DNA from 3 places in the Clavibacter tessellarius genome. Region 1 is predicted to be linked to each of the others. Evidence: predicted binding sites of a transcription regulator. Region 1 holds the regulator's gene; each other region holds the start of a gene.

Region 1 (9,604 bases):
TCGATGGTGTTGGAGGCCATGAGCTTCGGGACGAGCTCCGGGTCCATCATCTCGTTGAGCGCGTCGAACAGCGGGCGGAGGTAGGGGTCGATCTTGTCGGTGAGCGAGCCGGGCAGGTAGCCGAGCCGCTCCCCCGCCTCGACGGCCGGCCGCGTGAGGATGATGCGCTCGACCTCCTTGCGCTGCAGCGCCTGGACGGCCTTGGCCATCGCGAGGTAGGTCTTGCCGGTTCCGGCGGGGCCGATGCCGAACACGATCGTGCTCTCGTCGATCGCCTGCACGTACTCCTTCTGGCCCTGCGTCTTCGGCCGCACCGTGCGGCCGCGCGACTGCACGATGGCCTCGCTCAGGACGTCGGACAGGGTCCGCCCGTCGTCCTCGCCGAGCCGGCGCGCGCTCGTCTCGATCTCCTGGGGTTCCACGTGCTGTCCGTCCTCCACCATCGCCACGACCTCGTCGATGAGCCGACGGGCCGCGGCCACGTCCGCCCGGGTGCCGACGAGCGTGATCTCGTTGCCGCGGACCCGGACGTCGACGTCCGGGTGCTCGCGCTCGATCTGCCGGAGCAGCCGGTCCTGCGGTCCGAGGAGGCGCACCATGAGCACGCCGTCCATCGTCGCCGTCTGCTCGACGCGGTCCGCCGCAGCCGACGCGCCGCCCCGCGGGTCAGAGCCCGACATGGTCCTCCCGGCCGCCGAAGCCGGCGAGCACGTGGGCGTGAACGTGGAACACGGTCTGGCCGGCGTCGGCGCCCGTGTTGAAGACGAGGCGGAACTGCCCGCCCGCGCGCTCGGCGCCGATGCGCGACGCGACCTCGACGACCTCCGCGAGGAGCGCCGGGTCGCCCGCGGCGAGCTCGACGACGTCGCGGTACGCGGCCGTCTTCGGCACCACCAGGACGTGCACGGGGGCCTTCGGGGCGATGTCCGCGAACGCGATGACGCGCTCGGTCTCCGCGACGATCTCGGCCGGGATCTCCCGGGCGACGATGCGCTCGAAGACGGTGGGCTCTCGGGTCTCGCTCATGCGTCCAGCCTACGCGGCACCCGCGACGTCACCATCGCCCGAGCGCCGCGTTGACGAGCGCCAGCGCGGCGGGTCCCGCGGTCGACGTGCGGAGGATCCCGGACCCCAGCGCGACGGGGATGGCGCCCGCCGCGCGGAGGGCCTCCACCTCGGCCGGGCCGATGCCGCCCTCGGGGCCCACGACGAGGAGCACGTCGGACGCGGCGTCCGCGCCCGTGGCCCCCAGGTCGAGCCGGGACAGCCGCATCGCGGCCGTCGGGTCGAGCACGAGGACGCGGGCGGTCGCGGCCATCCGCACGAGGTCCTTCGTGGTGGCGAGCTCCTCCACCGCGGGCACGCGGGGCCGGATGGACTGCTTCACGGCCTCGCGCACGATCGCCTGCCAGCGGTCGCGGCCCTTGGCGACCTTGGCGCCCTCCCACCGGGAGACCGAGCGCTGCGCCTGCCACGGGATCACCGCGTCGACGCCGAGCTCGGTCGCCGCCTGCACGGCCAGCTCGTCGCGGTCGCCCTTGGCGAGCGCCTGCACGAGCACCACGCGCGGCGACGGCTCGGGGTGCTCCTCGACGCGGTCGACCCGGAGCTCCAGCCGCTGCGCATCCGCGGTCGTGACGGTGCACGACGCGATCGTCCCGCGGCCGTCGCCGACGAGGAGCGCCTCGCCCGCCCGGATGCGCCCCACGGTGACCGCGTGGCGCGACTCCGCGGCGCCGAGCGCGACGACGCGGCCGACGGCCAGGTCGCCGTCGCCGAGGTCGTCCGCCAGGTGGAAGTGCGCCACGGTCAGACGTTGAGGAAGCGGTCGCGGAGCTTCTGGAACAGGCCCTGCTGGAAGTGCGCCAGGTGCGGGGCCGGCGCCTTGTTCCGCTTGGCGAACTGCTGGATGAGGTCGCGCTCCTTGTGGTCGAGCTTCTGCGGCGTGATCACCTGGATGCCGATCTTGAGGTCGCCGCGCCCGGAGCCGCGGAGCTTCGTGACGCCGCGGCCGCGCACCGTGATGATCTCGGCGCTCTGGATGCCGGGGCGGAGCTCGAGGTCGACGTCGCCGTCGAGCGCCTCGATGCGCGCGTCGCTGCCGAGGATCGCGTCGACCATGCTCACCTCGACGGTGGCCAGGAGGTCGTCGCCGTTGCGGCTGAAGACGTCGTGGTGCGCGACCTTGATCTCCATGTAGAGGTCGCCGTTCGGCCCGCCCGCGGGGCCGACCTCGCCGGAGCCCGGCATCTGGAGGCGGAGGCCCGTGTCGACGCCGGCCGGGATGTCGACCGGCACCGTGCGGCGCGCGCGGACGCGGCCCTGGCCGGCGCAGGTGGGGCAGGGGTGCGGGATGACGGTGCCGTAGCCGCGGCAGGTGCCGCAGGGGCTCGACGTCATGACGTTGCCGAGGAGCGAGCGCACCTGGCGCTGGATGCTGCCGGAGCCACGGCAGATGTCGCACGTGACGGCGCTCGTGCCGGGCTGCGCGCAGGATCCGTGGCAGGTCTCGCACACGACGGCCGTGTCGATCTCGAGGTCGCGGTGCACGCCGAAGATGACCTCCTCGAGCTCGACCTCCACGCGGAGCAGCGCGTCCTGGCCGCGCTCCTGGCGCGAGCGGGGACCGCGTCCGCCACCGCCCTGCTGGCCGCCGAAGAACGTCTCGAAGATGTCGCCGAAGCCGCCGAAGCCCTGGCCGCCGCCCCCGCCGAACCCGGCCTGCGGGCCGAGGTCGTACTGCTGCCGCTGCTGCGGGTCGGAGAGCACGTCGTACGCGTGCGTCACGAGCTTGAACCGTTCGGCCGCGTCGGGGGCGTCGTTGACGTCCGGGTGCAGCTGGCGCGCCTGCTTGCGGTACGCCTTCTTGATCTCCTCGGGCGTCGCCTCGCGGCTCACGCCCAGTACTTCGTAGTGGTCAGCCACGTCGGGCCCTTCGGTGGTGATGGTCGTGGGGAACAGGGGCGGTGCGCCGGCGTGCGGGCGTCACCGCTCCTCGAGCAGGCGCGAGAGGTAGCGCGCGACCGCGCGCACCGACGCCATGTTGGTGGAGTAGTCCATGCGGGTCGGGCCGAGCACGCCCAGGCGCGCGAGCACGCCTCCCGACGAGCTGTAGCCGCTGGTGAGCACGCTCGTCTCGCCGAGCCCGAACGGGGCGTTCTCCCGGCCGATGCTCACGGAGACGCCGTGCTGGTCGGCCTCCATCTCGCCGAGCAGGCGCAGGAGCACCACCTGCTCCTCGATGGCCTCGAGGACGGGCGAGATGCTGCCGGGGAAGTCGCGCTCCGTGCGGGCGAGGTTCGCGGATCCGGCGAGCAGCAGCCGCTCCTGGCGGTTCGCGAGCACCTGCTCCACGAGCGTGCCCGCGAGCGCGGAGGCGGCGGCCCGCTGGGCGGGCTCGACCTCGTCGGCCAGGGTCTCGAGGCGCGCGGCCGCCTCGGCGAGGCCGAGGCCGCCGACGGCCGCGTTCACCCGCGTGCGCATGGCCGCGAGGAACTCCTGGTCGGGATCGCCCTGGAGCTCGACGACGCGCTGCTCGACGCGGCCCGTGTCGGTGATGAGCACGGTGAGCACGCGCGTGGCCGACAGCGCGACCAGCTCGACGTGCTTCACGTGGCTCGTCGCGAGCGACGGGTACTGCACGAGCGCGACCTGGTTGGTGAGCTGCGCGAGGAGCCGGACGGTGCGCGCGAGGACGTCGTCGAGGTCGACGGACTGCCCGAGGAACACGTGGATGGCCTGGCGCTGCGCGGGCGTGAGCGGACGCACGTCCGCGAGCTGGTCGACGAAGAGCCGGTAGCCCTTGTCCGTCGGCACGCGCCCCGAGGAGGTGTGCGGCGCCGCGATCAGCTCCTCCTCCTCGAGCAGGGCCATGTCGTTGCGGATGGTGGCGGCCGAGACCCCGAAGGCGTGGCGCTCCACGATGGACTTGGAGCCCACGGGCTCACGGGAGGACACGTAGTCCTGCACGATCACCCGGAGGACGTCGAGTCCGCGTTCCGAGACCATGGCGGCTCCCTCCTGGCACTCGTCGGTTCTGACTGCCAATCGTACCGCGTGGATCCGACCGTCCGGCATTGCCGGTCGCGCGTCGGCGGAGGTAGCGTGGAGGCGCCGGGCGAGGCCGGGCACCACCCACGATCCCGCGCGATCCCCCGGCCTCCCGCCGTGCCGCGCACCGAGAGGCCCGCGATGTCCGCACCCGATCCCCACCCCTACGGAGCCCCCGCCCCCCTGACCCCGGCAGAGGACCGGCTGTGGGCGTCGCTCACGCACTTCCTCGCGATCCTCATCGTGCCGTCGTTCATCGTGTGGCTCGTGTTCCGCGAGCGGGGCCGCTTCACGGACCAGGAGGGCAAGGAGGCGACGAACTGGACGATCAACGTCGCCGGCGCGCTCGTCATCCTCAACGTCCTGCAGGCCGTGTTCGTGGTCATCCCGTTCCTCGGGATCCTCATCTCCGTCCTGCTCGGCCTCGTGATCTTCGCGGTCGTCGTGGTCAACATCGTGTTCGCGATCATCGGCGGCGCCCGCGTCCAGGGCGGCCGACCGTACCGCTACCCGCTCAACATCCGGTGGATCAAGTAGGCGTCACCCGGTGAGCGCCCGGATCCGGCACGTCGCCGTCGACTGCCTCGACCCGCACGGGCTCGCGATCTTCTGGGCGGGCGTCACGGGCTTCGCCGAGGACCCCGACGAGCCCAACCGGCCCGGCGAGGACGCCGCGTGGCTCGGCGACCCCGTGTCCGGCCTCGGGATCATCCTGCAGCGCACGGACGCCCCGAAGACGTCGAAGAACCGCGTCCACCTCGACCTGGCGCCCGACGACCGCACGCGCGACGAGGAGGTCGACCGGGTGCTCGCGCTCGGCGCGACGCTCGTCGCCGACCGCCGGAACGCGGACGGCAGCGGCTGGGTGGTGCTCGCCGACCCCGAGGGCAACGAGTTCTGCGTGGAGCGCAGCGACGCCGAGCGCGAGGCCGGCGACGAGGTGGGCGCGGTCGTCCTCTGACCCGTCCGGGCCGCGCGGCGGTCCGCCAGCCGGTGGTCGTCCCGCGCCGCGTCAGTCCGCGAGGAGGCGGCGCACCACGGCGTCGGCGAGGAGCCGCCCCGACAGGGTGAGCACGAGCGTGCCCGCGAGGGCGGCGCGCGGATCCACGAGGCCGTCGGCGATGAGCCCGGCGACCTGGCGGCGGCCCTCGACCGTGAGGGTCGGGATGGCCAGGCCGTCGCGGATCCGCGCCCCCAGCAGCACGCGCTCGACCTCGCGCGTGGCGTCGTCGAGCGTCTCGCGGCCGGCCCCGGGCGAGGCCCCGGCGAGCACGCGGTCGGCGTAGGCGGCCGGGTGCTTCACGTTCCACCAGCGGACGCCGCCGACGTGGCTGTGCGCGCCCGGGCCGACGCCCCACCAGTCGTGGCCCTGCCAGTAGGCGAGGTTGTGCCGGCTGCGGCGGCCGCCGCGGGCCCAGTTGCTCACCTCGTACCACTCGTAGCCGGCCTCGCCGAGCATGCGGTCGGCGAGCTCGTACATGTCCGCCTGGAGGTCCTCGTCGGGCTCGGGCACCTCGCCGCGTCGGATCTGCCGCGCGAGCTTGGTGCCGGGCTCCACGATGAGCGCGTAGGCGGAGAGGTGGTCGGGCTCCTGGGCGATCGCCTGCTCGAGCGAGGCGCGCCAGTCGTCGATGGTCTCCCCCGGCGTCCCGTAGATGAGGTCGAGGCTCACCTCGAGGCCGGCGGCGCGGGCGCCGCGGACGACAGGCGCGATGCGCGCGGGGTCGTGCGTGCGCTCGAGCGTGGCGAGCACGCGGGGCACGGCGGACTGCATGCCGAACGAGACGCGCGTGAAGCCGCCCGCGGCGAGAGCGGCGAGGTAGGCGTCGTCGACGCTGTCGGGGTTCGCCTCGGTCGTGACCTCGGCGCCCTCGGCGATGCCCCACGTCGCCCGCACGGCGTCGAGCATCCGCACCAGGTCCTCGACGGGCAGGAGCGTGGGCGTGCCGCCGCCGAGGAACACGGTGGACGCGGGGCGCGCGGGGACGCCGGAGGCCCGGAGCGCGGATCCCGCGAAGCGCAGCTCCTGCACGGCCTGCGACGCGTAGTCCGACTGCTTGACCCCGCGGAGCTCGGGCGCCGTGTAGGTGTTGAAGTCGCAGTACCCGCAGCGCACGCGGCAGAACGGCACGTGCAGGTAGACGCCGAACGCGCGCTCGTCGGCGCCCTCGGCGGCGGAGGCGGGCAGCAGGCCGTCGGCGGGGGCGGGATCGGCGAGGGGCAGGGCGGACGGCATCCGTCCATCATCCCCCGGCGGGGAGGGCGGTCCGCGCAGCGGGCTCCGGCAGGATGGGCGCATGACCGACGCCCCCTCGCCCCGGCCCCTCCACGTCCTCTGGGACGTCGACGGCACGCTCCTCCACAACAGCCCGCGCTCCGGCAGCATGTACCACCGCGCGATCGAGCTGGCGGCCGGCGAGCCGCTCGAGGACCGCACGGTGCACGCGCACGGCAAGACCGACGGGCAGATCATCTGGGAGACCCTCGACGTCTACGGCCTGCCGGAGTCCCTGCACGCGCCGGTGCGGCAGCACCTCGAGGAGCTGTCGCGCGTCGAGCACTACGGACCCGGTCGGCGCACCATCCCGGTCGGCGTCCCCGAGCTGGTGACCGACGTCGCCGCGCGGGGGTGGGTGAACGCGCTGCTGACGGGCAACTCGCCGCTCCGCGCCCGGTACAAGCTCGACGGCGCCGGGCTCGACGTGGATCTCTTCGACTGGGACGCGTCCGCGTTCGGGCACGAGGCCAGGATCCGCAGCGACCTCACCCGGCGGGCCGCGGCCGAGCTCGTCGGCGCGCCCGTCGTGATCATCGGCGACACCCCCGCGGACGGCGTGGCCGCCGAGGCGGCGGGCTTCCCGTACGTGGCCGTCGCGACCGGCGCCTACGACGTGGACGCGCTGCGGGCGCCGGACGCGCACGCCGCGCTCGTCGTGCCGGACCTCCGCGCCGGGCACGATGAGGTCCTCGCGTTCCTGGACGGGCTCGCCGCGCGCTGAGCCGGGCGACCGAGGGTCCGGATCGCGCCGTCCCCCGGGATCAGGCGGAGGCGACGGCCGGGTGCAGCGAGCGAAGGTAGCGGCGCGTGAAGACGCCCTGGACGACGCGCAGCACGGGGCTCGCGAGCCGCAGCGGCCACGAGGCCGGCCGGGAGAAGACGCGGAGGGTGAGCCAGACGCTGCCGTCGGGCTCGCGCGAGACGAGGAACGCCTCCTCGCCGCTGAAGGGGTGGCCGGGCAGCGTGCCGTAGGCGAAGCCGACGCGGTCGGCCTCCTCGACGGTGTACACGACGCGCACCGGCGCCTCGGGGTGGAGCGGGCCGAACGGCATGCGGAGCACGGCCGAGGTGCCCGACGTGATCCACGCCGTGCCGTCGTCGCCGTACAGCGCCTCGCGCGGGCGGTCGGCGGGCGCCTGCGGCACGCCGTCCTCGTCGAACTCGAGCCCGCGGTAGCCGGGCTCGTCCGGCACCTCCTGCTCGATGCGCGTGACGTCGATGCCGCTGCCGCGCTGCACCCCCCATGTCATGAGGAGGGCGACGGCCTGCTCGAAGCGCTCGTCGCCGCTGCCCAGACGGGCGCTCGCCTCGGAGGGGCGGTAGCCCTCGGGCGGGTAGGTCATGAGGTCGACGGCCTGGGTGCCGCCGACGGAGCCGTACGTGACGGCGGTCGCGGTGTAGGTGCTGCGGCGCATGCGGATCAGACTACGGCGTGGGGCTGCGAGACCCCGGCGGAGGACCCGGACGACGTCCCGCGTGCGAGCCCGCCCGGCGCCCCTCGACGGACGCCCACCCCCGATCTGGGGTCCGCCGGAGGCCCCGGTCATCCGTGCGGATGACGCCGGGGCGGGTGCCCTCATCCGGGCGCTGTAGTCCCGGTCAGAAGCGTTATCCGTCCGTGACCCGGGGTTCTCTTCCGCGTCTTCCCGGGCAGATAGCTTTCAGCCATGGCCGGTTCGACCGGCTCAGGGGAACGTCAGCTCACGCGTCGTCGAACCGGTCCGCTCGCGGGTCGGAGATGGTCGAGGCGCGGATGCGACGCCGCCCGGCATCCACTCCCATCACCCCTCGACCACCGCGTCGACCATCGGAAGGCCACCGTGAACCGCTCCATCCCCGCCCTCGTCCTCGCCGGAGCCATCGCGCTCGGAGGCGCCCTCGTCGCCACGCCGGCGCAGGCCGCGCCGGGTGACGGCACCTACTACTCGATCCCCGCGTCGTCCAACCTGTTCCAGGTCGACGTCGCCGACGGGCAGTCGCGCCTGCTCGTGGCCACGTACGACGAGTGGAGGGCGGACGGATTCCCCGCGCCCCGCCCGGCCGCCGTCGACTACGTGAAGTACACGTGGGGCGACACCATCTACCAGGACGTCACCGTCGAGGACATCTCGTTCTCGACACTGGTCGACTACCCGACCTGGCGCTCCCTGGGCTTCCCCTCGCCTCGGACGAACCAGCTCGCCGCGGACTCCACGGTCCGCGCGTACACGGGCTCCGACGAGCTCTTCGTGTGGGAGGGCCTCGGCCTGAGCGACAACTTCATCGTGCACAAGCTCACGTTCGCCGAGTACGCCCACCTCGGCTACCCGAGTGTCGACGACGAGTCGGAGCCCGCCTTCCGCAAGCTCTCGTGGAACCCCAACATCGTCGGGCCGGTGGACCAGACCGGCCGCATCGGCGTCGTCGACTTCGGGACGTGGGACTTCTTCGCCCGGCCGACGCCGCAGATCGTGAAGTCCTTCGACGGCGACCGGTTCTGCAAGGCCGCGGGCTCCGCGGACATCCGCTACGTCGGCATCGCGGCGCCGAAGGGCGTGAAGCTCAGCTACGCCCAGTGGCGCGAGGCCGGATTCCCCGCTCCCGGACGCTGCTGATCCCCGGGCGGGCAGCCGACCGGCTGCCCGCCCTCCCGTTCTCCCGTTCTCCCTCCTCTCCTCATCCCGTCTCCTGCTCCTCCCCCCTCGCCTCGGAAGGCCACCGTGAACCGCTCCATCCCCGCCCTCGCCCTCGCCGCAGCGCTGCTGCTCGGGGCTGCGCTCCCCGCAGCATCCGCTGCGCCGGCGAGCGCAGCACCCGCAGGGACCGTCGTCTACTACTCGAACCCGTTCGACGACACGCTCATCGCCGTGCGACCGGGCGACACCTCGCTCGACCCCTCCGGCGCCACCTTCGACGAGTGGCGTACCGACGGATTCCCCACGCCCGTGCCCGCGACGGTCACCTACATCGGCTACTCCTGGGAATCGACGATCTGGGCGGACCAGACCTTCGGCCGCTTCTCGTCCACCACCATGCTCGACTTCGACCGATGGACGCACGCAGGCCGGCCCGCGGCGCGCGACGACCGGCTCGCCCACCAGCACGAGATCATCCGATACGACGGATCCGACGAGCTCTTCGTCCTCGAGGGTGCCTCGTTCACCGACGAGCCCGGCTTCCACAAGCTCACCTTCCGGGAGTACGCGCACCTCGGGCAGCCGCCCGTGGACCGCGTGGAGGCGACCACCTTCCGGAAGCTCGCATGGCTCCCCGCCGTCGTCGGACCGAAGGACTTCA
Region 2 (9,604 bases), 1.1 Mb from region 1:
TGCTGTCGCCGTTGGCGGTGTCGACCACGAGCACGTCGACGCCCGCCTCGACGAGCGCGAGCGCCCGCTGCCAGGCGTCGCCGAAGAAGCCGATGGCCGCGCCGACGCGGAGGCGCCCCTCGGCGTCCTTCGTGGCGTCCGGGTACTGCTCCGACTTGTCGAAGTCCTTGACCGTGATGAGGCCGCGCAGCTTGCCCGCGTCGTCCACCAGCGGCAGCTTCTCGATCTTGTGCTCCGCGAAGATCGCGATGGCGTGGTCCGGGTCGATGCCGACGCGGCCGGTGATGAGCGGGGTGCGCGTCATGACGTCGCGCACGAGAGTGGTCGCCGCCTGCACGGGCGAGACGAAGCGCATGTCGCGGTTCGTGATGATGCCGACGAGCGTGCCGTCCGACTCGACGACCGGGAGGCCGGAGACGCGGAACTGGCCGCAGAGCGCGTCGACCTCGGCGACCGTCGCGTCGGGGCGCGTGGTGACCGGGTTCGTGATCATGCCGGACTCGCTGCGCTTCACCTTGTCGACGAAGGCGGCCTGGTCCTCGATGGAGAGGTTGCGGTGGATCACGCCGAGCCCGCCCTGGCGGGCCATCGCGATGGCCATGCGCGCCTCGGTGACGGTGTCCATCGCGGAGGAGAGGAGCGGAGCGGCGACGCTGATGTTGCGCGTGAGGCGGGAGGTGGTGTCCGCCTCGCTCGGGATGACGTCGGTGTGCCCCGGCAGGAGCATCACGTCGTCGTAGGTGAGGCCGATGACGCCGAACGGGTCGGACTGATCCAATTTCCCTCCAGGGGATAGAGATGCGGATGGTGGGGCCGGGGGACCGCGTCGGCGACCGGTGTCTCGATGTTAACGGCCACGGACGTGCGCTATTCCCGCGATAGCACGCCACCACGCGGTACAGGCGCGAAACATCCAGGACATAATCAGCACGTACTGTCAACCAACGTCGTCCTGACGGTAGTCGCGGCGCCTGCGCGGATCTCACCATCCGCCGGCTCCCCCCATGGAGGTCTAGTGATAGCCACTGGTTCGGCCGGAGCGCGCGCGCAGCGCGTCTGGGCCCTGATTCTCGCGGTGGCGTTCGCCTGCGCCGCGCTCGTCCTCTCGGCCCCGGCCGGCGCCCACGCGGAGTCCCGCGCGGCACCGCAGGCGGTCGACCCGGCCACCGCCGAGCAGTCGCTGCTCGTGTGGGTGCGCGCCGACGCCGACAAGACCGGCATCGCCGGCGTCACCGTGAAGGTGTCGGGCGGCGGCGTCGAGGCGACGGGCGTCACCGGAGCCGACGGCAAGGCCGAGGTCGGCCTCGCGGCGCCGGGCTCCTTCACCGTCGAGGTCGACGAGTCGACCCTGCCCGAGGGCGCCGGCGTGCCCCGCGCGGGCTCGAGCCCGCGCGAGATCGACGTCGCGCCCGGCAACACGGGCGTCCCGGCCTTCTTCTTCGTCTCCCCCGACGCGGCGGCGGGCGGATCCGGCGCCTCGACCCCCGCCCCGAGCGCCAGCACCGGGGCCGGCACGTCCACCGGCGGCGAGACGGCGGCGCCCGACACCGAGACCGGCGCGGTCTCCGGCACCGCGGAGCCCGTCACGCAGAACAACTTCTGGAAGATCTTCTGGCCCAAGGTGGTGACGGGCCTCATCTTCGGCCTCCTCCTCGCCCTCGCCGCGATCGGCCTCTCCCTCATCTACGGCACGACGGGGCTCAACAACTTCGCGCACGGCGAGCTGGTCACCTTCGGCGCGCTGATGGCGTACCTGTTCAGCAACCTGCTCGGCCTCAACCCGGTGCTCGCGATCGCCATCACGGTGGTCCTCGGAGGCGCGTTCGGGTACGTGCAGGACGCGGCCATCTGGAAGCCCCTGCGGAAGCGCAGCCTCGGGCTCGTGCCGCTGATGATCGTCACCATCGGCCTCTCGCTCGCGCTCCGCTACCTCTTCCAGTTCCTCTTCGGCGCCGACCGCCTGACGCTCCCCAACAGCCCGGCGCCCTTCCTGGTGGTCGGCCCGGTGAGCCTCAAGTTCACCGACGTCGCCGGCGCGGTCGTCTCGATCGTGCTGCTGCTGGCCGTCGCGTACGTGCTGCTCTACACGAAGATCGGCAAGGCCACCCGCGCCGTCTCCGACAACCGCTCGCTCGCGGCCGCCTCCGGCATCGACGTGGAGGGCGTCATCCGCGTGGTCTGGGTCGGCGGCGCCGCCCTCGCCGCGCTGTCCGGCGTCTTCATCGCCTACTACCAGTCGCTGCGCTGGGACACGGGCGCGTCCATCCTGCTGCTCGTCTTCTCGGCCGTCGTCCTCGGCGGCCTCGGCACGGCGTTCGGCGCCCTCATCGGCTCGATCGTGATCGGCGTCTTCATCAACGTCAGCACCATGGTCCTGCCCGAGAACATGAAGTACGTGGCCGCGCTCGTGGTCATGATCGTCATCCTGCTCATCAGGCCCCAGGGCATCCTGGGCCGGAAAGATCGGATCGGTTAGCCGCGCATGAACACCAACTTCATCTTCCTGGCGATCGGCGAGATCTTCTCGCCCACCACCGCGGCGTACGCGCTCGCGACGGTCGGCCTCGTGGTGCACTTCGGCTTCACGGGCCTGCTCAACTTCGGCCAGGCCGGATTCATGGCCATCGGCGGATACGCGTTCGCCGTCACGGCGGTCATGTACGACTGGCCCGTGTGGGCGTCCCTGCTCGCGGCCATCGTCGCCTCGACGGTCTTCGCGCTCATCCTCGGCATCCCCACGCTCCGGCTGCGGGCGGACTACCTGAGCATCGTGACCATCGCGGCCGCGGAGATCATCCGGCTGAGCGTCAAGACACCCGAGTTCTCGGACGTCACGGGCGGCTCCGAGGGCATCAACGGCGCGGCTGTCGGCTTCAACGAGCTGAACCCGCTGCCCGAGGGCCGCTTCGGCGCCGGCGTCCTCACCTACTCCTCCGACCAGTGGTGGATCCGCATCGTCGGCTGGGGCCTCGTCGGCATCGCCTGCCTCCTCGTGTACCTCCTCATGCGCAGCCCCTGGGGCCGCGTGCTGAAGGGCGTGCGCGAGGACGAGGACGCGGTCCGCGCGCTCGGCAAGAACGTCTACTCCTACAAGATGCAGGCGCTCGTGCTCGGCGGCGTGTTCGGCGGGCTCGCGGGCGTGGTCTTCATTCTCCCGAGGTCGCTGCAGCCCGACAACTACGGCACGCAGCTCACGTTCTTCCTCTACACGATCATGCTGCTGGGCGGTGCCGCGACGATCTTCGGCCCGGTCGCCGGCTCGATCATCTTCTGGGTCACGCTGTCGCTCTCCGACGGCCTGCTCAGCCTCGCGGTCTCGAACGACTGGCTGCCCATCTCGAGCACCCAGCAGGGCCCGATCCGCTTCATCATCGTGGGCGTCGCGCTCATGCTGCTCGTGATCTTCCGACCACAGGGCATCTTCGGGAAGAAGAAGGAGACGCACTTTGCCTGACAAGACCCCGGTCTCGGCCATCCTCGACGGCGACGCCGGGCCCGGCTGCGCCAAGAAGGACCCGATCATCGTCGCGCACGGCGTCAGCCGCCAGTTCGGCGGCCTCACGGCGGTCGACGTGGAGCACCTCGAGATCCCGCGCGGATCCATCACCGCGCTCATCGGCCCGAACGGCGCCGGCAAGACCACGTTCTTCAACCTGCTGACCGGCTTCGACAAGCCGAACACCGGCCGGTGGGAGTTCTCCGGGCGCGACCTCGCCGGGATGAGCGCGTTCCGCGTCGCCCGCCTCGGCATGGTGCGCACCTTCCAGCTCACCAAGGCGCTCGGCGGCATGACGGTGCTGGAGAACATGCGCCTCGGCGCCACCGGCCAGGGCGGCGAGAACTTCTTCTCCGCGCTGATCCGTCCGGTGTGGCGCAAGAAGGAGGACGCCATCACGGAGCGCGCCCGCGGGCTCCTGAGGAAGTTCAAGCTCGACGCCAAGGAGGAGGACTACGCGGCCAGCCTCTCCGGCGGCCAGCGGAAGCTCCTCGAGATGGCCCGCGCCCTCATGACCGAGCCCGAGCTCGTCATGCTCGACGAGCCCATGGCCGGCGTGAACCCCGCGCTCACGCAGTCGCTGCTCCACCACATCCTCGACCTCAAGACCGAGGGCATGACCGTGCTGTTCGTGGAGCACGACATGCACATGGTCAACGAGATCGCCGACTGGGTGGTCGTCATGGCCGAGGGCCGCATCGTCGCCGAGGGCCCGCCCTCGACGGTGATGAGCGACCCGGCCGTCATCGACGCCTACCTCGGCGCCCACCACGACACCGACCTCGGCACCCTCACGGGCCAGCGCGAGGTGGCGAAGGACATGGACTCCGACCTCGTCAAGGACGAGATCGAGAAGGAAGCGGCAGACAAGTGACGACAGAGCGGGTCCTCCAGACCACCGACCTCCACGCGGGCTACCTGCCCGGGGTCAACATCCTCAACGGGTGCAACGTGCACGTCGACAAGGGCGAGCTCGTCGGCATCATCGGCCCGAACGGCGCGGGCAAGTCCACGCTCCTGAAGGCGATCTTCGGGCAGGTGCAGGTGCGCGGCGGCAGCATCGAGCTGAACGGCCAGGACATCACCGGCCTCAAGGCCGACAAGCTCGTGTCGCGCGGCGTCGGCATGGTGCCGCAGAACAACAACGTGTTCCCCACGCTCACCATCGACGAGAACCTGCAGATGGGCGTCTACCAGAAGCCGAGGATGTACAAGGAGCGGCTGGCGTTCGTCACCGACCTGTTCCCGGAGCTCGGCAAGCGGCTGAAGCAGCGCGCCGGATCCCTGTCGGGCGGCGAGCGCCAGATGGTCGCCATGTCGCGCGCGCTGATGATGGACCCCACCGTCCTGCTGCTCGACGAGCCGTCGGCGGGCCTGTCCCCCGTGCGCCAGGACGAGACGTTCATCAACGTGGCGCAGATCAACCGCGCGGGCGTCTCCGTGATGATCGTCGAGCAGAACGCCCGACGCGCGCTGCAGATCTGCGACCGCGGCTACGTGCTCGACCAGGGCAAGGACGCGTACGAGGGCCGCGGGCGCGAGCTCATGAACGACCCGAAGGTCATCGAGCTGTACCTCGGCACGCTCGCGGCCGACCAGGAGAAGGCCAAGGCGGCGCCCCAGCCCTGATCCGCCCTCCCGTACGACACGACGCGGCATCCCTCCGGGGGTGCCGCGTCGTCGTGTGCGGGGCGCGAGGGGGGGTGGGCCGCGTCGTCGTGTCCGGCACGACGAGGGGGCCGCCGTCGAGCCGGCGTCCCGCGTGAGGACCGGCAGGGCCGCGGGCGGCGGGCGGCGGGCGGCGACGATGCGAGGAGACGCGAGCGGCGAGCGGGGAGCCGCGAGCGGGGAGCCGCGAGCCGCGAGCCGCGAGCCGATCCTCCCGTCCGTCCACGCACGCGCCTCCGCCGGCCCGGCCGTCGCGACGACGGACGCCCGCCCCCTCTCCCCGGGTACGGCGAAGGGCCCGGTCCATGCGGACCGGGCCCTCAGCCGTGCGTGGTGCGGGTGCTAGTCGAGCTTCCCGTAGACCTGCTCGGAGAAGGTGCGCGTGTTGCCCTCGCCGTACTTGTAGACGGAGACGTACGCCTCGGTCGGGTCGCCGTTGTCATCGAAGCTGATCGGGCCGGAGAGGCCGTCGTAGTCGATGTCGGTGCCGTCCGCGATCAGCTTCGCGCAGTCGGCAAAGGTCTCGCACTTGGTGCCCCCCTCGGAGACCGACTTGAGGTTGGCCTTCAGCGTCGCGCCGTCGGTGGCCTTGCCCTGGAGCGCGGCGAGCGCGAGGAGCACGGTGCCGTCGTACGACTCGGCCGAGTAGCTGAAGACCGTGAGGGCGGGGTCGCCGTCGGCCTTCACCATCGCCTGGAGGCGGTCCTGGAAGTCCGACTTCGCCTCGACGCCGGGGTTCGTGAACTGCGCGCCCGCGATGTCGACGTTGGTGTCGGCCTCGGTGATGACGCCGTAGTTGCCGTCCGTGCCGTAGAGGTTGTTGAAGTCGAAGCCCTTCGACGCGAGCTGGTCGGCGATGGTCTTGATCTCGTCGAACGAGATGACGACGAGCGCGTCGGGGTTCGGCGCGAGCACCGAGGTGATGGCGCTGTTGAAGTCCGTCGCGGACGGCTCGAAGACCTGCTCGGCCGCGATGGTGGCGCCGTTGTCCTCGAGCGTCTTCTTGATGTTCTCCTCGAGCCCGGTGCCGTAGGCGTCGTTCATGTAGAGGATCGAGACGTTGGTCTTGCCGTCCTTCAGGATCTTGTTCCCGAGGATCCGGCCCTGCAGCACGTCCGACGGGGCGGTGCGCCAGTAGTAGCCGTCGTCCTTGTAGGTCGAGAAGTCGGGCGAGGTGTTCGCCGGCGAGAGCTGGATGACGCCGGCCTGGGTGACCTGGTCGATGAACGTCTTCGAGACGCCGGAGGACGCGGCGCCGATGATGGCGCTGTTGCCGTCCGCGATGAGCGACGTGGCCGACTGGCTGGCGATGTCGGTCGTGGTGTCGCCCGAGTCCTTGTCCGTCGCGGTCACCGTGATGCCGGCCTTGGCGTCGTTGATGTCCTGCTCGGCGAGGTGGACGCCCGCGAACTCGGGCGGGCCGAGGACGGCCAGGGTGCCCGTCTGCGGCAGGATCGTGCCGATCTTGAGGTCGAGGCCGCCGTCGGCGGTGGTGCCGCCGCTGCCGCCGCTGCCGCCGGAGCAGCCGGCGAGGACGAGGGCGCCGGCGACCGCGATGGTCACCGCGCTGAGGGCTGTGCGGGCAGATCGTGAGCGGGAGGACGTGACCCTGCCGAATGCGCTCATGGTGCTCCTTATTGATGTGTGTGGTGATGCTCGGGAATGTGGTGCATGAGGCACGCGAATGCGCGCCCCGCCTGGTGCGACCCTATGGCGCGGATGAGACGGGCACAATGCATCGGCATTTCCGTCGTGTAACGCGACCGGATCGTTACCTTTCGCGGAAAGCGCGACGGGATCCGTGTCAGATGCCGTCGGCGACAGCCGGTTCCCGCGGTGCGCGGGTCGTCGGCATTCCCGGCCGTCGGGACGCGCGGAGCATGTCGACGGTGAGCAGGACGAGCGCCGCCCACACGATCGCGAACCCGGCCCAGCGCTCCGGCGGCATCGCCTCGTGCATCACGAACACGCCGAACGCGAACTGCAGCAGCGGCGCGAGGTACTGCGTGAGGCCGATGACGGAGAGCGGGAGGCGCCCGGCGGCGAAGCCGAACAGGAGGAGCGGCCCGGCGGTGACCACGCCCGTGCTGACGAGCAGCAGCGTGTGCCCGAGCGACACCGTGCCGATGGTGAGGCCCGCGCCGGCACCCGTGATCACGAGCATGGTCGTGGCGGCGGGGACGAGCCAGGCGGTCTCGAGCGCCAGCCCGGAGAGCGCGTCCGCTCCCCCGCTCACGCGCTTCTTCACGAGGCCGTAGAGGCCGAAGGACCCGGCGAGCGCGAGCGACACCCACGGCAGCTGGCCGTAGCCGATCGCGATGACGGCCACGGCGAGCGCGGACAGGCCGACGGCCGTCCACTGCAGGGGGCGGAGCCGCTCGCGGAGCAGGAGCACGCCGAGCAGCACGGTGACGATCGGGTTGATGAAGTAGCCGAGGGCGGTCTCGACGACGTGGCCGGACAGCGTGCCGTAGACGTAGACGGTCCAGTTGACGAGGATCAGGTGCCCCGCGAGCGCCAGGCCGAACAGGAGCCGGGGCTGCCGGGCGATGGCGACCAGCTGCGGCCAGCGCCGGGCGCCCGTGATGACGAGGGCGCAGACGACGAGCGAGAAGAGGATCCGCCAGCCGACGATCTCGAAGGCCCCGGCGGGCACGAGCAGCAGGAAGAAGACGGGGAGGACGCCCCAGAGCCCGTAGGCGCCGACGGCGGCGAGGAGTCCGGTGCGGGTCGAGGACTCCGAGGCGGTGCGCGTCACCTCATGAGGCTAGCCCCGCCCGGACGCACGGGAGCCCGGCCGAACGCGTCGGCCGGGCTCTCGGGTGGTGCGGTGTCGCTGGTGCGGAGCGTCAGCGCTCGATGACGGCGAGCACGTCGCGCGCGGAGAGGACGAGGAGGTCCTGGCCGTCGTACTTGACCTCGGTTCCGCCGTACTTGGAGTAGATGACCTTGTCGCCGACGGCGACGTCGAGGGGGACGCGGTTGCCGTTGTCGTCAATGCGGCCGGGGCCCACGGCCACGACCTCGCCCTCCTGGGGCTTCTCCTTGGCGGTGTCGGGGATGACCAGACCAGACGCGGTGGTCTGCTCGGCTTCGACCTGCTGGATGACGATGCGATCCTCGAGCGGCTTGATGGAGACCGACACGGTTGACCTCTTCCTTCGTGACTAAGGGACAAGACTTCATTGGCAATCCCCGGGGGAGAGTGCCAGGTGCGATTCTACGGGCTGGGCTTGCACTCGTGCAACGCGAGTGCCAATCCGTGGGGAGCCGCCCCGGTACGGTGGGCGGATGGATCAGTCCGACCTCCGCGAGGTCCTCTCCCTCGAGGGGCTCCGGCTGCTCGACTCCCTGCCCGAGCCCGCGCCGGGCGACGACATGGTGCGGATCGTGAGCGCGCTCCGCGCCGAGGGCCACTCCCCCGCGCTCGTCAGCGCCGTGCTCACGCAGTCGCGGCTGCGCGCCCGCGCGCGGGTCAAGTTCGGCGACTTCGCCGAGCGCATGCTCTTCACCGAGGCCGGCCTCGAGCAGGCGACGCGCCTGCCGGTCGCGGCCCAGCACGCCGGCCGCTTCCAGCAGGCGGGCGTCGCGCACGTCGCGGACCTGGGCTGCGGGATCGGCGGCGACGCCATGGCGATGGCGGCCATCGGGATCCGCGTCACGGCCGTGGAGCGCGACGAGGTGACCGCCGCGGTCGCCGGCTGGAACCTGGCGCCGTTCCCCGAGGCGGTCGTCGAGCAGGGCACGGCCGAGGCGTTCGACGCGGGCCGCGTCGACGGCGTCTACCTCGATCCCGCCCGGCGCACCGAGGGGCACTCGTCGACGCGGCGGATCTCGGACCCGGACGCCTACTCCCCCACCCTCACCGCGGCGTTCGAGCTCGCGGCGGGGCGCGCGGCCGGCATCAAGCTCGGGCCGGGCCTCGACCGGGACCTCATCCCCGCCGAGGCGGAGGCGCAGTGGGTGTCCGTCGACGGGCAGGCCGTGGAGATGGGCCTGTGGTTCGGGCCGACGCGGCGCGAGGGCGTGCGGCGGGCGGCGCTCGTGATCGGCGGCGGATCCTCCGCGGAGCTCACCTCGGCGGCCGACAGCGCGGACGCCGAGCTCGGCGAGCTGGGCGCGCACGTCTACGAGCCGGACGGCGCCGTGATCCGCGCGCGCCTCATCGGCGACCTGGCGCGCTCGCTCGACGGGCGGATGGTCGGCGAGGGCATCGCCTGGATCACCGCCGACCGGGAGCGGGCGACGCCGTTCGCGCGCGGCTTCCGCGTGCGCGAGGTGCTGCCGCTCGACGAGCAGCGGCTGAAGCGCGAGCTGCGGGCCCGCGGGATCGGCACGCTCGAGATCAAGAAGCGCGGCGTGGACGTGGATCCGGCGCGGCTGCGCACGCGGTTGCAGCTGAAGGGCGACGCGTCGGCGACGCTCATCGCGACGCGGGTG
Region 3 (9,604 bases), 1.0 Mb from region 1:
CAGCGCCCGCCGCCTCGCGGGCACGCGCTTCCAGGCCGCCGCCGCGGAGGATGGCGCGTCCGCCGTCGTGCCCGCCGCCTTCGCCGAGGCGATGGACGACGACCTCAGCGTCCCGCAGGCGCTCGCCGTGCTGCACGACGCCGTCCGCGCGGGCAACGCCGCCCTCGACGCCGGCGACCTCCAGGAGGCCGCCTCCCAGCGCGCCGACGTCTCCGCGATGGTGGCGGTGCTCGGCATCGACCCCCTCGCCGACGAGTGGCGCACCGCGTCCGACCAGCCCGCGCGCCGTGCGCTTCAGGCGCTGGTCGAGCACCGGATCGCCGAGCGACAGACCGCGCGGGAGGCCAGGGACTTCGCCCTCGCCGACCGCATCAGACAGGAGCTGGCCGAGGCCGGCATCACGATAGAGGACTCGCCCGGCGGGTCGCATTGGAGCATCGATGGCGAATAAGCCCAGCCGATCAGGCGCGGTACGCAAGACCAAGAAGGGCCCGCTCAAGGGGTCGGGGGGACAGGGCAGGCAGGCCCTCGAGGGCAAGAAGCCCACGCCCAAGGCCGAGGACCGGCCTTACCACCCCGCCGGCAAGCGGAAGCTCGCGAAGGACCGCTACGAGGCGGCGTCCGCGGGCGCCAACCGCGGCCGCGACGAGCGCTCCGAGCGCCAGGCCCCGCCGCGCGCCCGCGCGACGGACCGGCCCGCCGGCGCGGACGCCCCGCGCGCCCGCCGCGCGAAGCAGCAGGACGAGTCCGAGGTCGTCACCGGCCGCAACTCGGTCGTCGAGGCGCTCCGCGCCAAGATCCCGGCGACCGCGCTCTACATCGCCTCGCGCATCGAGTACGACGACCGGGTCAAGGAGGTGCTGTCGCTCGCCACCGGGCGCGGGATCCCCGTGCTCGAGGTCATGCGCCCCGAGCTCGACCGCATCGCCGGCCACGACGCCGTGCACCAGGGCCTCGCGCTCAAGGTGCCGCCGTACGAGTACGCGGACGCGATCGAGCTGCTCGACAAGACGATCTCGCGCGGCCAGCTGCCGCTCATGGTCGCGCTCGACGGCATCACCGACCCGCGGAACCTCGGCGCCATCATCCGCTCGGTCGCCGCGTTCGGCGGCCACGGCGTGATCGTGCCGCAGCGCCGCTCGGTCGGCCTCACCGCCAGCGCCTGGAAGACCTCGGCCGGAGCTGCGGCGCGCACGCCCGTCGCCATGGCGTCGAACCTCACGCAGACGCTGAAGGCGCTCAAGCAGCGCGGCGTCTTCGTGGTCGGCCTCGACGGCGGCGGCGACATGTCGCTGCACGAGTTCACGCTCGCTGACCGGCCGATCGTGGTCGTCGTCGGATCCGAGGGCAAGGGCCTGTCGCGCCTCGTCACCGAGACCTGCGACACCGTCGTCTCCATCCCCATCGGCGCCTCCACGGAGTCGCTCAACGCGGGCATCGCGGCGAGCGTCACGCTCTACGAGATCGGCAAGCTGCGCGCGGCGGCCGGCCGGAAGTAGCCCCACCGCGACGACGAGCCGGGACCCTGGGGTCCCGGCTCGTCGTCGTCCCGCGGCCTGCGCCGCGGGGCGTCACACCTTCGCGCGCCAGTCCTCGGCGGCCTCGGCCTCGGTGATGGGCACCTCGGACTCGTCCTCGATCACGCCGATCGACTCCGTGGGCGGGTCGATGACCGTCGCCTCGTCGCGGCGGTGGCGGAGGATGTCCTGCACGTACGCGGTCACGGCCTCCGCGAGCGGGATGTCCCGGTTCATCTTCTGCGACATGTACCAGCGGTGCTCCAGCAGCTGGTGGAACACCTCGGCGGGCTCCAGCTTGCCGCGGAGGTCGCGGGGGATGGCGCGCACGACGGGTTCGAAGACGCGGGCGAGCCACTCGTGGGCCACCATCTCCTCGTCGAGGTCCTGCTTGTCGGACGCCGCGGTGTACGAGTCGAGGTCGTTGAGGAGGCGCCTGGCCTGGTTCTCCTGCGCGTCCACGCCGGTGAGGCGCAACAGGCGCCGCTGGTGGTGCCCGGCGTCGACGACCTTGGGCTGGATCCGCACCTGCGAGCCCTCCGCGGTCGTGCGGATCGCGAGCTCCTCGATGTCGAAGCCCAGGTCGTTGAGCCGGTCGACGCGCTCGTTGATGCGCCACCGCTCCGACGTGGGGAACTCCTCGCGTCCCGTGAGCTCCTTCCAGAGCATGCGGTACTGCGCCACGATGCGCGTGCTGGTCTCGAGCGGGTCGAGCCCCTCCTCGATGCGGCCGCCGGCCTCGAGGTCCATGAGCTCGCCCGCGATGTTGACCCGCGCGATCTCGAGGTCGTTCTCGCGCTGCCCGTTGGACAGGCCGCCGTTGAAGAGCTTGCCCGTCTCGGCGTCCACCAGGTAGGCCGCGAAGGCGCCGGCGTCCCGGCGGAAGAGGGTGTTCGAGAGCGACACGTCGCCCCAGAAGAAGCCGATCATGTGCAGCCGCACCAGGAGCACGGCGAGGGCGTCGACGAGGCGCGTCGCGGTGTCGGGCCGGAGCTGCTGGGAGAAGAGGGCCCGGTACGGCAGCGAGAACTTGAGGTGGCGGGTGACGAGCACCGACTTCAGCGGGTCGCCGTCCTCGTCCGTGCGGTTGGTGATGACCGCGACCGGCTCCACGCACGGGATCTCGAGGCGCTGCAGCGTGCGCAGCATGTCGTACTCGCCGCGCGCCATCTCGTCCGTCGTCTCCTTGATGGCGATGACGTAGCCGGACAGGTTGGCGAACCGCACGAGGTGCCGCGAGATGCCCTTCGGCAGGGTCGCGATGGCCGAGGACGGCCACTCGTCGAGCGGCAGCTGCCACGGCAGGTCGAGGAGCGCGGGGTCGACCGTCGCCGCGGTGATGTTGAGGGATCCGGCCATGGTGCGACCCTACCCGACCGCGGAAACGCCGCTGCCGCGGCCCCGGCGCTCCCGGGGGAGCGAGGGGACCGCGGCAGCGGATGTGCGGTGGGGCGGGGTCAGCTCGCGGCGACCGGCGCGTTGAGGCGGAGGCCGCTCTCGGCGTCGAAGGCGTGCAGGTGGCCCGGCTGCGGCGTGATGAACACGGTGTCGCCGGCGTTCGGGTGCAGGCGGCCGTCGACGCGCGCGACGAGGTCGGTGCGCTTGCCCTCGATGTCGGTGTGGCCGTAGAGGTAGCCGTCCGCGCCGAGCTCCTCGACGAGGTCGACCGTGACCGAGAGGCCCTGGCCCTGCGTCGTGGAGACGACGACGTCCTCGGGGCGCACGCCGATGGTGACGGCGTTGCCGGTCGCGTTCGTGAGCACGTCGCGCTCGACGGGCACCACGGCCGAGCCGAACTGCACGCCGCCGTCGACGACGTTCGCGGTGAAGAGGTTCATCGCGGGCGAGCCGATGAAGCCGGCCACGAAGACGTTCTGGGGCTTCTCGTAGAGGTCGCGCGGGGTGCCGACCTGCTGCAGGACGCCGTCCTTGAGGACCGCGATGCGGTCGCCCATGGTGAGCGCCTCGGTCTGGTCGTGGGTGACGTAGACCGTGGTGACGCCGAGGCGGCGCTGGAGCGACGCGATCTGCGTGCGGGTCTGGACGCGGAGCTTGGCGTCGAGGTTCGACAGCGGCTCGTCCATGAGGAACACCTGCGGCTGGCGCACGATGGCCCGGCCCATGGCGACGCGCTGGCGCTGGCCGCCGGAGAGCGCCTTGGGCTTGCGGCTGAGGTAGGGCTCGAGGTCGAGGAGCTTGGCGGCCTCGAGGACGCGGGTGGCCCGCTCGTCCTTGCCGACGCCCGCGATCTTGAGCGCGAAGCCCATGTTCTCGGCGACGGTCATGTGGGGGTACAGCGCGTAGTTCTGGAACACCATCGCGATGTCGCGGTCCTTCGGCGGGACGTCCGTGACGTTGCGGTCGCCGATGAAGATGTTGCCGTCGTTGACCTCCTCGAGGCCCGCGAGCATGCGGAGGGTGGTCGACTTGCCGCAGCCGGAGGGCCCGACGAGGACGAGGAACTCGCCGTCGGCGACCTCCAGGTCGATCTGGTCGACCGCGGGGCGCGTGGAGCCCGGGTACAGGCGCGTGGCCTTGTCGAAAGTTACAGATGCCATTTCGGTGTTCTCCTTCACGGGCAGGTACGTGCCCGACGATCCGTGGTGATGGATGTGATGCTCATGGCTCATCGCTGTGGGCGACGACGACCACCCGATGAGTATTGCACGAGGCCAGGGGACCGGGAAGCGCGCCATGGTGCGGATCGGCGGCTATTCCCCACCTGGGGACCGCCGCCGCCGAGCCTGTATCGTCGGACGGACGACCTCCTCGCGCTGCCACGTCATCGCTTTCCCAGGCTGTCCGCCTAGAGTCCTGAGGTCGTGCGGGAGCCCGCCCGCGCCCGACGTCCCCATTCCCCTGAGCGAGGATCCATGAGCAGCACGCCGCCCGCGCACGAACCGCACGGCGGTCATCGTCGACGCCGGGAGGCGGCGCGCGAGAAGGCCCGGCTCAACCGCAGGAAGCAGCGCCGTCGCGACGTCGCGACGCGCGGCCTCGTCCGCGGCGGCATCGCGGTGGCGCTCGTGGCCGTCGTGGTCGTGGTCGGCCTCATCGTCGTGCAGGGCGCGCGTCCGGCGGGCCCCGGTCCCCAGAACATGGCGAGCGACGGCATCCTCATCGGCAAGGACCTCGCGGCCGTCCCGACCCAGGCGCTCGACCCGCAGCAGGATCCGGTCCCCACCGAGTCCGAGGCCGCCGGCGTCGCCCACATCCGCGTCTACGTCGACTACCTCTGCACCGCGTGCAAGGAGTTCCAGGACACCAACGGCGCGCAGATGGAGGGCTGGCTGCAGTCCGGCGCCGCCACCGTCGAGGTCCACCCCGTCGCCATCCTCACGAGCAAGTCGCAGGGCTACTCGCAGCGCGCCGCCAACGCGGCCGCCTGCGTCGCGGACACCTCGCCCGACGACTTCTGGGCGTTCAACCGGTCCCTGTTCGCGGAGCAGCCGGCGGAGCAGAGCACCGGCCTCAGCGACGAGCGGATCACGGAGCTCGCGGGTCAGGCCGGCGCCTCGTCGGACGACGTGGCGAAGTGCATCTCGGAGCAGCGCTTCCAGTCGTGGGTCAACGCGGCCACCGACCGCGTCCTCGACGGCGACATCCCCGACTCCAACGTCGAGAAGGTCGTCGGCGCCCCGGTCATCGTCGTCGGCGAGCGCCAGTACACGGGACAGCCGGACGACGCCAAGGCGTTCGCGGCCTTCGTGCTGCAGGCCGCGGGTCAGGACGCCACGTCCACGCCGACGCCCGCACCCGAGGCCACCCCCACCACCGCGCCCTAGGCCCCGACCGGCTCCTATGATGGATCGACGGCCCGCGAGGGCGGTCGGCCGGCCTGGCGCAATTGGTAGCGCACCGCACTTGTAATGCGGCGGTTACGGGTTCGAGTCCCGTGGCCGGCTCGAGGCGGCCCCTCAGTCGAGGACGGTGATCATCCGATCGCCGTCGACGACGGAGCGCGGCCCCTTGCCCTCCGGCTCCACGTCGCCGACGTAGAGCCAGCCGAGCAGGTCCTCCCCGTCGACGAGCCCGTGCACGTGCCGGAGCGCGTCGCTGCGCGTCAGGCCCCCGGTGCGCCAGAAGACGCCCCAGCCCTGCTCCTCGAGCAGCAGCGTGAGCGCGTGGGCCACGCCGGCGGCGACGGCCTCCTGCTCCCAGTCCGGGACCTTCCGGCTGGGCGTGCGGCGGACGACCACGGCGACGAGCAGGCTCGCGCGGTGGACCTTCTTGCCGTGCTTGCCGGATCCGGGGTCTCCCGCGGCGTCGTCCATCGCGGCACCGAGGCGATCGCGTGCGGCCCCGCGGATCTCGATGACCCGCCACGGCCGCAGGCCCCCGTGGTCGGCCAGCCGGGACGCGGCCTCGACGAGCGGGACGAGGTCCTCGTGCGACGGCGATGCCCCGCCCAGGGAGGAGCGGGAGCGTCGCCCGCGCAGCGCGTCGAGGACGGGGGTGCCGGGCCCGGTCGGGTCGGCGTCGCCGCCCGCCCGGTGCCGCGGCATGGCGGTCACTCCGCGGTGCGGAACGACATGGAGACCGAGTTCATGCAGAACCGGTCGCCGGTGGGGGTCTGCGGCGCGTCGTCGAAGACGTGCCCGAGGTGCGATCCGCACCGTGCGCAGACGACCTCGACGCGCTTCATGCCGAGGCTGGTGTCGGTGTAGAGCTTGACCGCGTCGCTCTCCTTGGGCGCGTAGAAGCTCGGCCACCCGCAGTGGGAGTCGAACTTCGTGTCGCTCGTGAAGAGCTCGGCGCCGCAGGCCTTGCAGCCGTAGACGCCCGTGCGGTCCTCATCCAGCAGCTCGCCCGTCCAGGGACGCTCGGTGGCCTGCTGGCGCAGCACCGCGTACTCCTCGGGGGAGAGCTCCTGACGCCACTGGTCGTCGGTCTTCTCGATCTCGTAGGCCATGGTGCGGGTCCTTTCTCGCTGGTCGATCCTAGGGGCGGCGTCCCAGCGCGCCTCCCTGGTCAACCGTCGCGACGTCCGGAGGATTCCTCGGGCGGGGGGATGCGTCCCCCGCGCAGCGCGAATGGATCGCGACGTCGGCCACCCGGCGGGACACCCCGTGCGCGTTCGCGAGGCGCCCAGGATCCCGCACCTAGTATGTGGGGGATGTCGGGGAAGGAGCATGCCGTGGACCACCGCGAAGCCCGCTCCGCCACCGCTCCCGCGCCCGAGCAGTCGGCCGCCGCCGAGCTCGACGACCGGGCCCGCGCGGTCCTCGACTTCGAGCGCGACTGGACGCGGCACGCGGGGGCGAAGGAGGAGGCCATCCGCCAGGCCTTCGGCCTCTCGGCCACCCGCTACTACCAGCTGCTGGGCGCCCTCATCGAGACGCGTCCGGCGCTCGCCTACGACCCGCTCCTCGTCGGCCGGCTGCTCCGACTGCGCGAGACGCGTGCTGCGGCCCGCGCCGCGCGCGCCCTCCCCGCCGGTCTCCCGAACCGCCCGACCGCGCGCTGACCCGCGCCCTACCGAGGAGACTCGAGACCGCCATGCCCTCCCACGCTCCCGACCGGTTCGACGACGTCCCCGGCGACCTCAGCCGCGTCGGCGCGCACCGCGCCCCGCGTCCTCGCCACCACCGCTTCCGGGCCTTCGCCTGGGCGGCGCTCGCCACGGGGCTCCTCGTGGGTCTCGGGGTCGTCGGCCTGTTCGTCATCGACGACCGCGTGTCCTTCACCGACATCATCCCGAACGACAGCGCCTCCGAGGAGGCCGCGGCTCCGACGGAGGCGCCGACCGTCGCGCCCACCACCGTCCCCGGCATGGTCGTGACCGTGCTCAACGGCACCCGGACCTCGGGCCTCTCGGCGAAGGCGGCCACGTCGATCCAGGCCAGCGGCTGGAAGATCGGATCCCGCCTCAACGCGAGCACGAACGACATCGCCACGACGACCGTCTACTACTACGACGCCGCGGACGAGGGCGCGGCGCGGGGGCTCGTGGCGCAGCTCGGCGTCGGCGACGTGCAGCAGTCGGAGCAGTTCCGCCCGGCGCAGGGCACGCCGGCCGCGCAGGCGGCGCGCCTCACCGCGGTCCTCGGCGCGGACTACGCGGCCCGCGGCTAGGCGTCGTCCGGGTCGGGCACCCGTGGGGAAACCGGGCCCCGGATCCGCCGGCCTGGCTATCGTGCTGCCTGGTCGCATGCCCCTCGCGCCCGGCTCCGCACGCCGCCGTCCGAGGGCGTGTCGCGGGGCCGATGCCGGGCTCCGCGGTCGACCCGGGGGTGGCGGCACCGCGCCCCCGTCATCGCGCAGTCGCACTGGGAGAAGCACATGGCCAACGGAACCGTGAAGTGGTTCAACGGGGAGAAGGGGTTCGGATTCATCACCGTGGACCCGGTCGAGGGCGGCGCCGCCCAGCAGGACGTGTTCGTCCACTACTCGGCGATAGAGATGGCGGGCTACAAGGTCCTCGAGGAGGGGCAGCGGGTCGTCTTCGAGATCGGCCAGGGGTCCAAGGGCCTGCAGGCCGAGAAGGTCACCCTGGGCTGACTCCGCTCTCCCGCGCCGCCGCCGTCCCCGGACGGCGGCGTCGCGCATGCCTCCCGCGTCCCCTTCCCCGCGCCCGCGCCTGTGAGCGGCTCGCTTGCACTCCCGTAGGGCGAGTGCCAGAATCGTCTCTGGCACTCCCTCACGGGGAGTGCTAGACGACTGCCTTTTTCCTGACGTCCGGGAGGGACGAGAGATACACATGGCTAAGATCATCGCTTTTGACGAAGAAGCCCGCCGCGGCCTCGAGCGCGGCCTGAACATCCTGGCCGACGCGGTCCGCGTGACCCTCGGCCCGCGCGGCCGCAACGTCGTCCTCGAGAAGAAGTGGGGCGCCCCCACCATCACGAACGACGGCGTCTCCATCGCCAAGGAGATCGAGCTCGACGACCCGTTCGAGAAGATCGGCGCGGAGCTCGTCAAGGAGGTCGCCAAGAAGACCGACGACGTCGCCGGCGACGGCACCACCACCGCGACCGTCCTCGCGCAGGCCCTGGTCCGCGAGGGCCTCCGCAACGTCGCCGCGGGCGCCGACCCCATCAGCCTCAAGCGCGGCATCGAGAAGGCCGTCGCGGCCGTCACGGAGGAGCTCAAGGCCGCCGCGAAGGAGATCGAGACCAAGGAGGAGATCGCCGCCACCGCGTCCATCTCCGCCGGCGACTCCACCATCGGCGCGATCATCGCCGAGGCGATCGACAAGGTCGGCAAGGAGGGCGTCGTCACCGTCGAGGAGTCGAACACCTTCGGCACCGAGCTCGAGCTCACCGAGGGCATGCGCTTCGACAAGGGCTACCTGTCGCAGTACTTCGTGACCGACCCCGAGCGCCAGGAGGCCGTGTTCGAGGACGCGTACATCCTGATCGTCAACTCGAAGATCTCGAACATCAAGGACCTGCTGCCGATCGTCGACAAGGTCATCCAGTCGGGCAAGCAGCTCCTCATCATCGCCGAGGACGTCGACGGCGAGGCCCTGGCCACGCTCGTCGTGAACAAGATCCGGGGCATCTTCAAGTCGGTCGCCGTCAAGGCCCCCGGCTTCGGCGACCGTCGCAAGGCGCAGCTGCAGGACATCGCGATCCTCACCGGCGGCCAGGTCATCGCGGAGGAGGTCGGCCTCAAGCTCGAGAACGTCACCCTCGACCTGCTCGGCACGGCCCGCAAGGTCGTCATCACCAAGGACGAGACCACGATCGTCGAGGGCGGCGGAGACGCCACCGAGATCGCGGCCCGCGTGCAGCAGATCCGCAACGAGATCGGCAACACCGACAGCGACTACGACCGCGAGAAGCTCCAGGAGCGCCTCGCGAAGCTCGCGGGCGGCGTGGCGGTCATTAAGGCCGGCGCGGCGACCGAGGTCGAGCTCAAGGAGCGCAAGCACCGCATCGAGGACGCCGTCCGCAACGCGAAGGCCGCCGTCGAGGAGGGCATCGTCGCCGGTGGTGGCGTCGCGCTGATCCAGGCCGGCAAGCTCGCGTTCGAGAAGCTCCAGCTCGAGGGCGACGAGGCCACCGGCGCGAACATCGTCCGCGTCGCGGTCGACGCTCCGCTCAAGCAGATCGCGATCAACGCGGGCCTCGAGCCCGGCGTCG

Evidence for each region. Region 1 encodes HrcA, which represses chaperone genes, less so after heat shock. Its sites were predicted from a motif close to TTNGCACTCGNNNNNNNCGAGTGCNAA; they were not measured.
Region 2: a site for HrcA is predicted at 8,397-8,423, ahead of groES (co-chaperone GroES). Genes of this name have one in related genera too.
Region 3: a site for HrcA is predicted at 8,147-8,173, ahead of groL (chaperonin GroEL). Genes of this name have one in related genera too.

What each region holds. Positions count from the first base shown of each region.
Region 1 is NZ_CP040788.1:837,824-847,427, reverse strand. Features, by position in the region: gene FGG90_RS03880 (PhoH family protein) at 1-680, opposite strand, end outside; gene FGG90_RS03875 (HIT domain-containing protein) at 667-1,026, opposite strand; gene FGG90_RS03870 (16S rRNA (uracil(1498)-N(3))-methyltransferase) at 1,055-1,807, opposite strand; gene dnaJ (molecular chaperone DnaJ) at 1,810-2,925, opposite strand; gene hrcA (heat-inducible transcriptional repressor HrcA) at 2,986-4,008, opposite strand; gene FGG90_RS03855 (DUF4870 domain-containing protein) at 4,192-4,587, shown strand; gene FGG90_RS03850 (VOC family protein) at 4,598-5,011, shown strand; gene hemW (radical SAM family heme chaperone HemW) at 5,063-6,286, opposite strand; gene FGG90_RS03840 (HAD family hydrolase) at 6,348-7,049, shown strand; gene FGG90_RS03835 (DUF1990 family protein) at 7,090-7,743, opposite strand; gene FGG90_RS03830 (hypothetical protein) at 8,149-8,922, shown strand; gene FGG90_RS03825 (hypothetical protein) at 9,028-9,604, shown strand, end outside.
Region 2 is NZ_CP040788.1:1,978,806-1,988,409, forward strand. Features, by position in the region: gene guaB (IMP dehydrogenase) at 1-778, opposite strand, end outside; gene FGG90_RS09085 (branched-chain amino acid ABC transporter permease) at 1,016-2,476, shown strand; gene FGG90_RS09090 (branched-chain amino acid ABC transporter permease) at 2,483-3,454, shown strand; gene FGG90_RS09095 (ABC transporter ATP-binding protein) at 3,447-4,370, shown strand; gene FGG90_RS09100 (ABC transporter ATP-binding protein) at 4,367-5,125, shown strand; gene FGG90_RS09105 (ABC transporter substrate-binding protein) at 5,507-6,727, opposite strand; gene rarD (EamA family transporter RarD) at 6,969-7,922, opposite strand; gene groES (co-chaperone GroES) at 8,014-8,310, opposite strand; gene FGG90_RS09120 (class I SAM-dependent methyltransferase) at 8,456-9,604, shown strand, end outside.
Region 3 is NZ_CP040788.1:1,874,476-1,884,079, reverse strand. Features, by position in the region: gene cysS (cysteine--tRNA ligase) at 1-451, shown strand, start outside; gene rlmB (23S rRNA (guanosine(2251)-2'-O)-methyltransferase RlmB) at 441-1,499, shown strand; gene FGG90_RS08670 (DUF4032 domain-containing protein) at 1,572-2,876, opposite strand; gene FGG90_RS08665 (ABC transporter ATP-binding protein) at 2,975-4,075, opposite strand; gene FGG90_RS08660 (DsbA family protein) at 4,391-5,302, shown strand; tRNA gene FGG90_RS08655 (tRNA-Thr) at 5,350-5,422, shown strand; gene FGG90_RS08650 (nitroreductase family protein) at 5,435-6,022, opposite strand; gene msrB (peptide-methionine (R)-S-oxide reductase MsrB) at 6,028-6,429, opposite strand; gene FGG90_RS08640 (DUF3263 domain-containing protein) at 6,655-6,984, shown strand; gene FGG90_RS08635 (LytR C-terminal domain-containing protein) at 7,017-7,592, shown strand; gene FGG90_RS08630 (cold-shock protein) at 7,800-8,018, shown strand; gene groL (chaperonin GroEL) at 8,218-9,604, shown strand, end outside.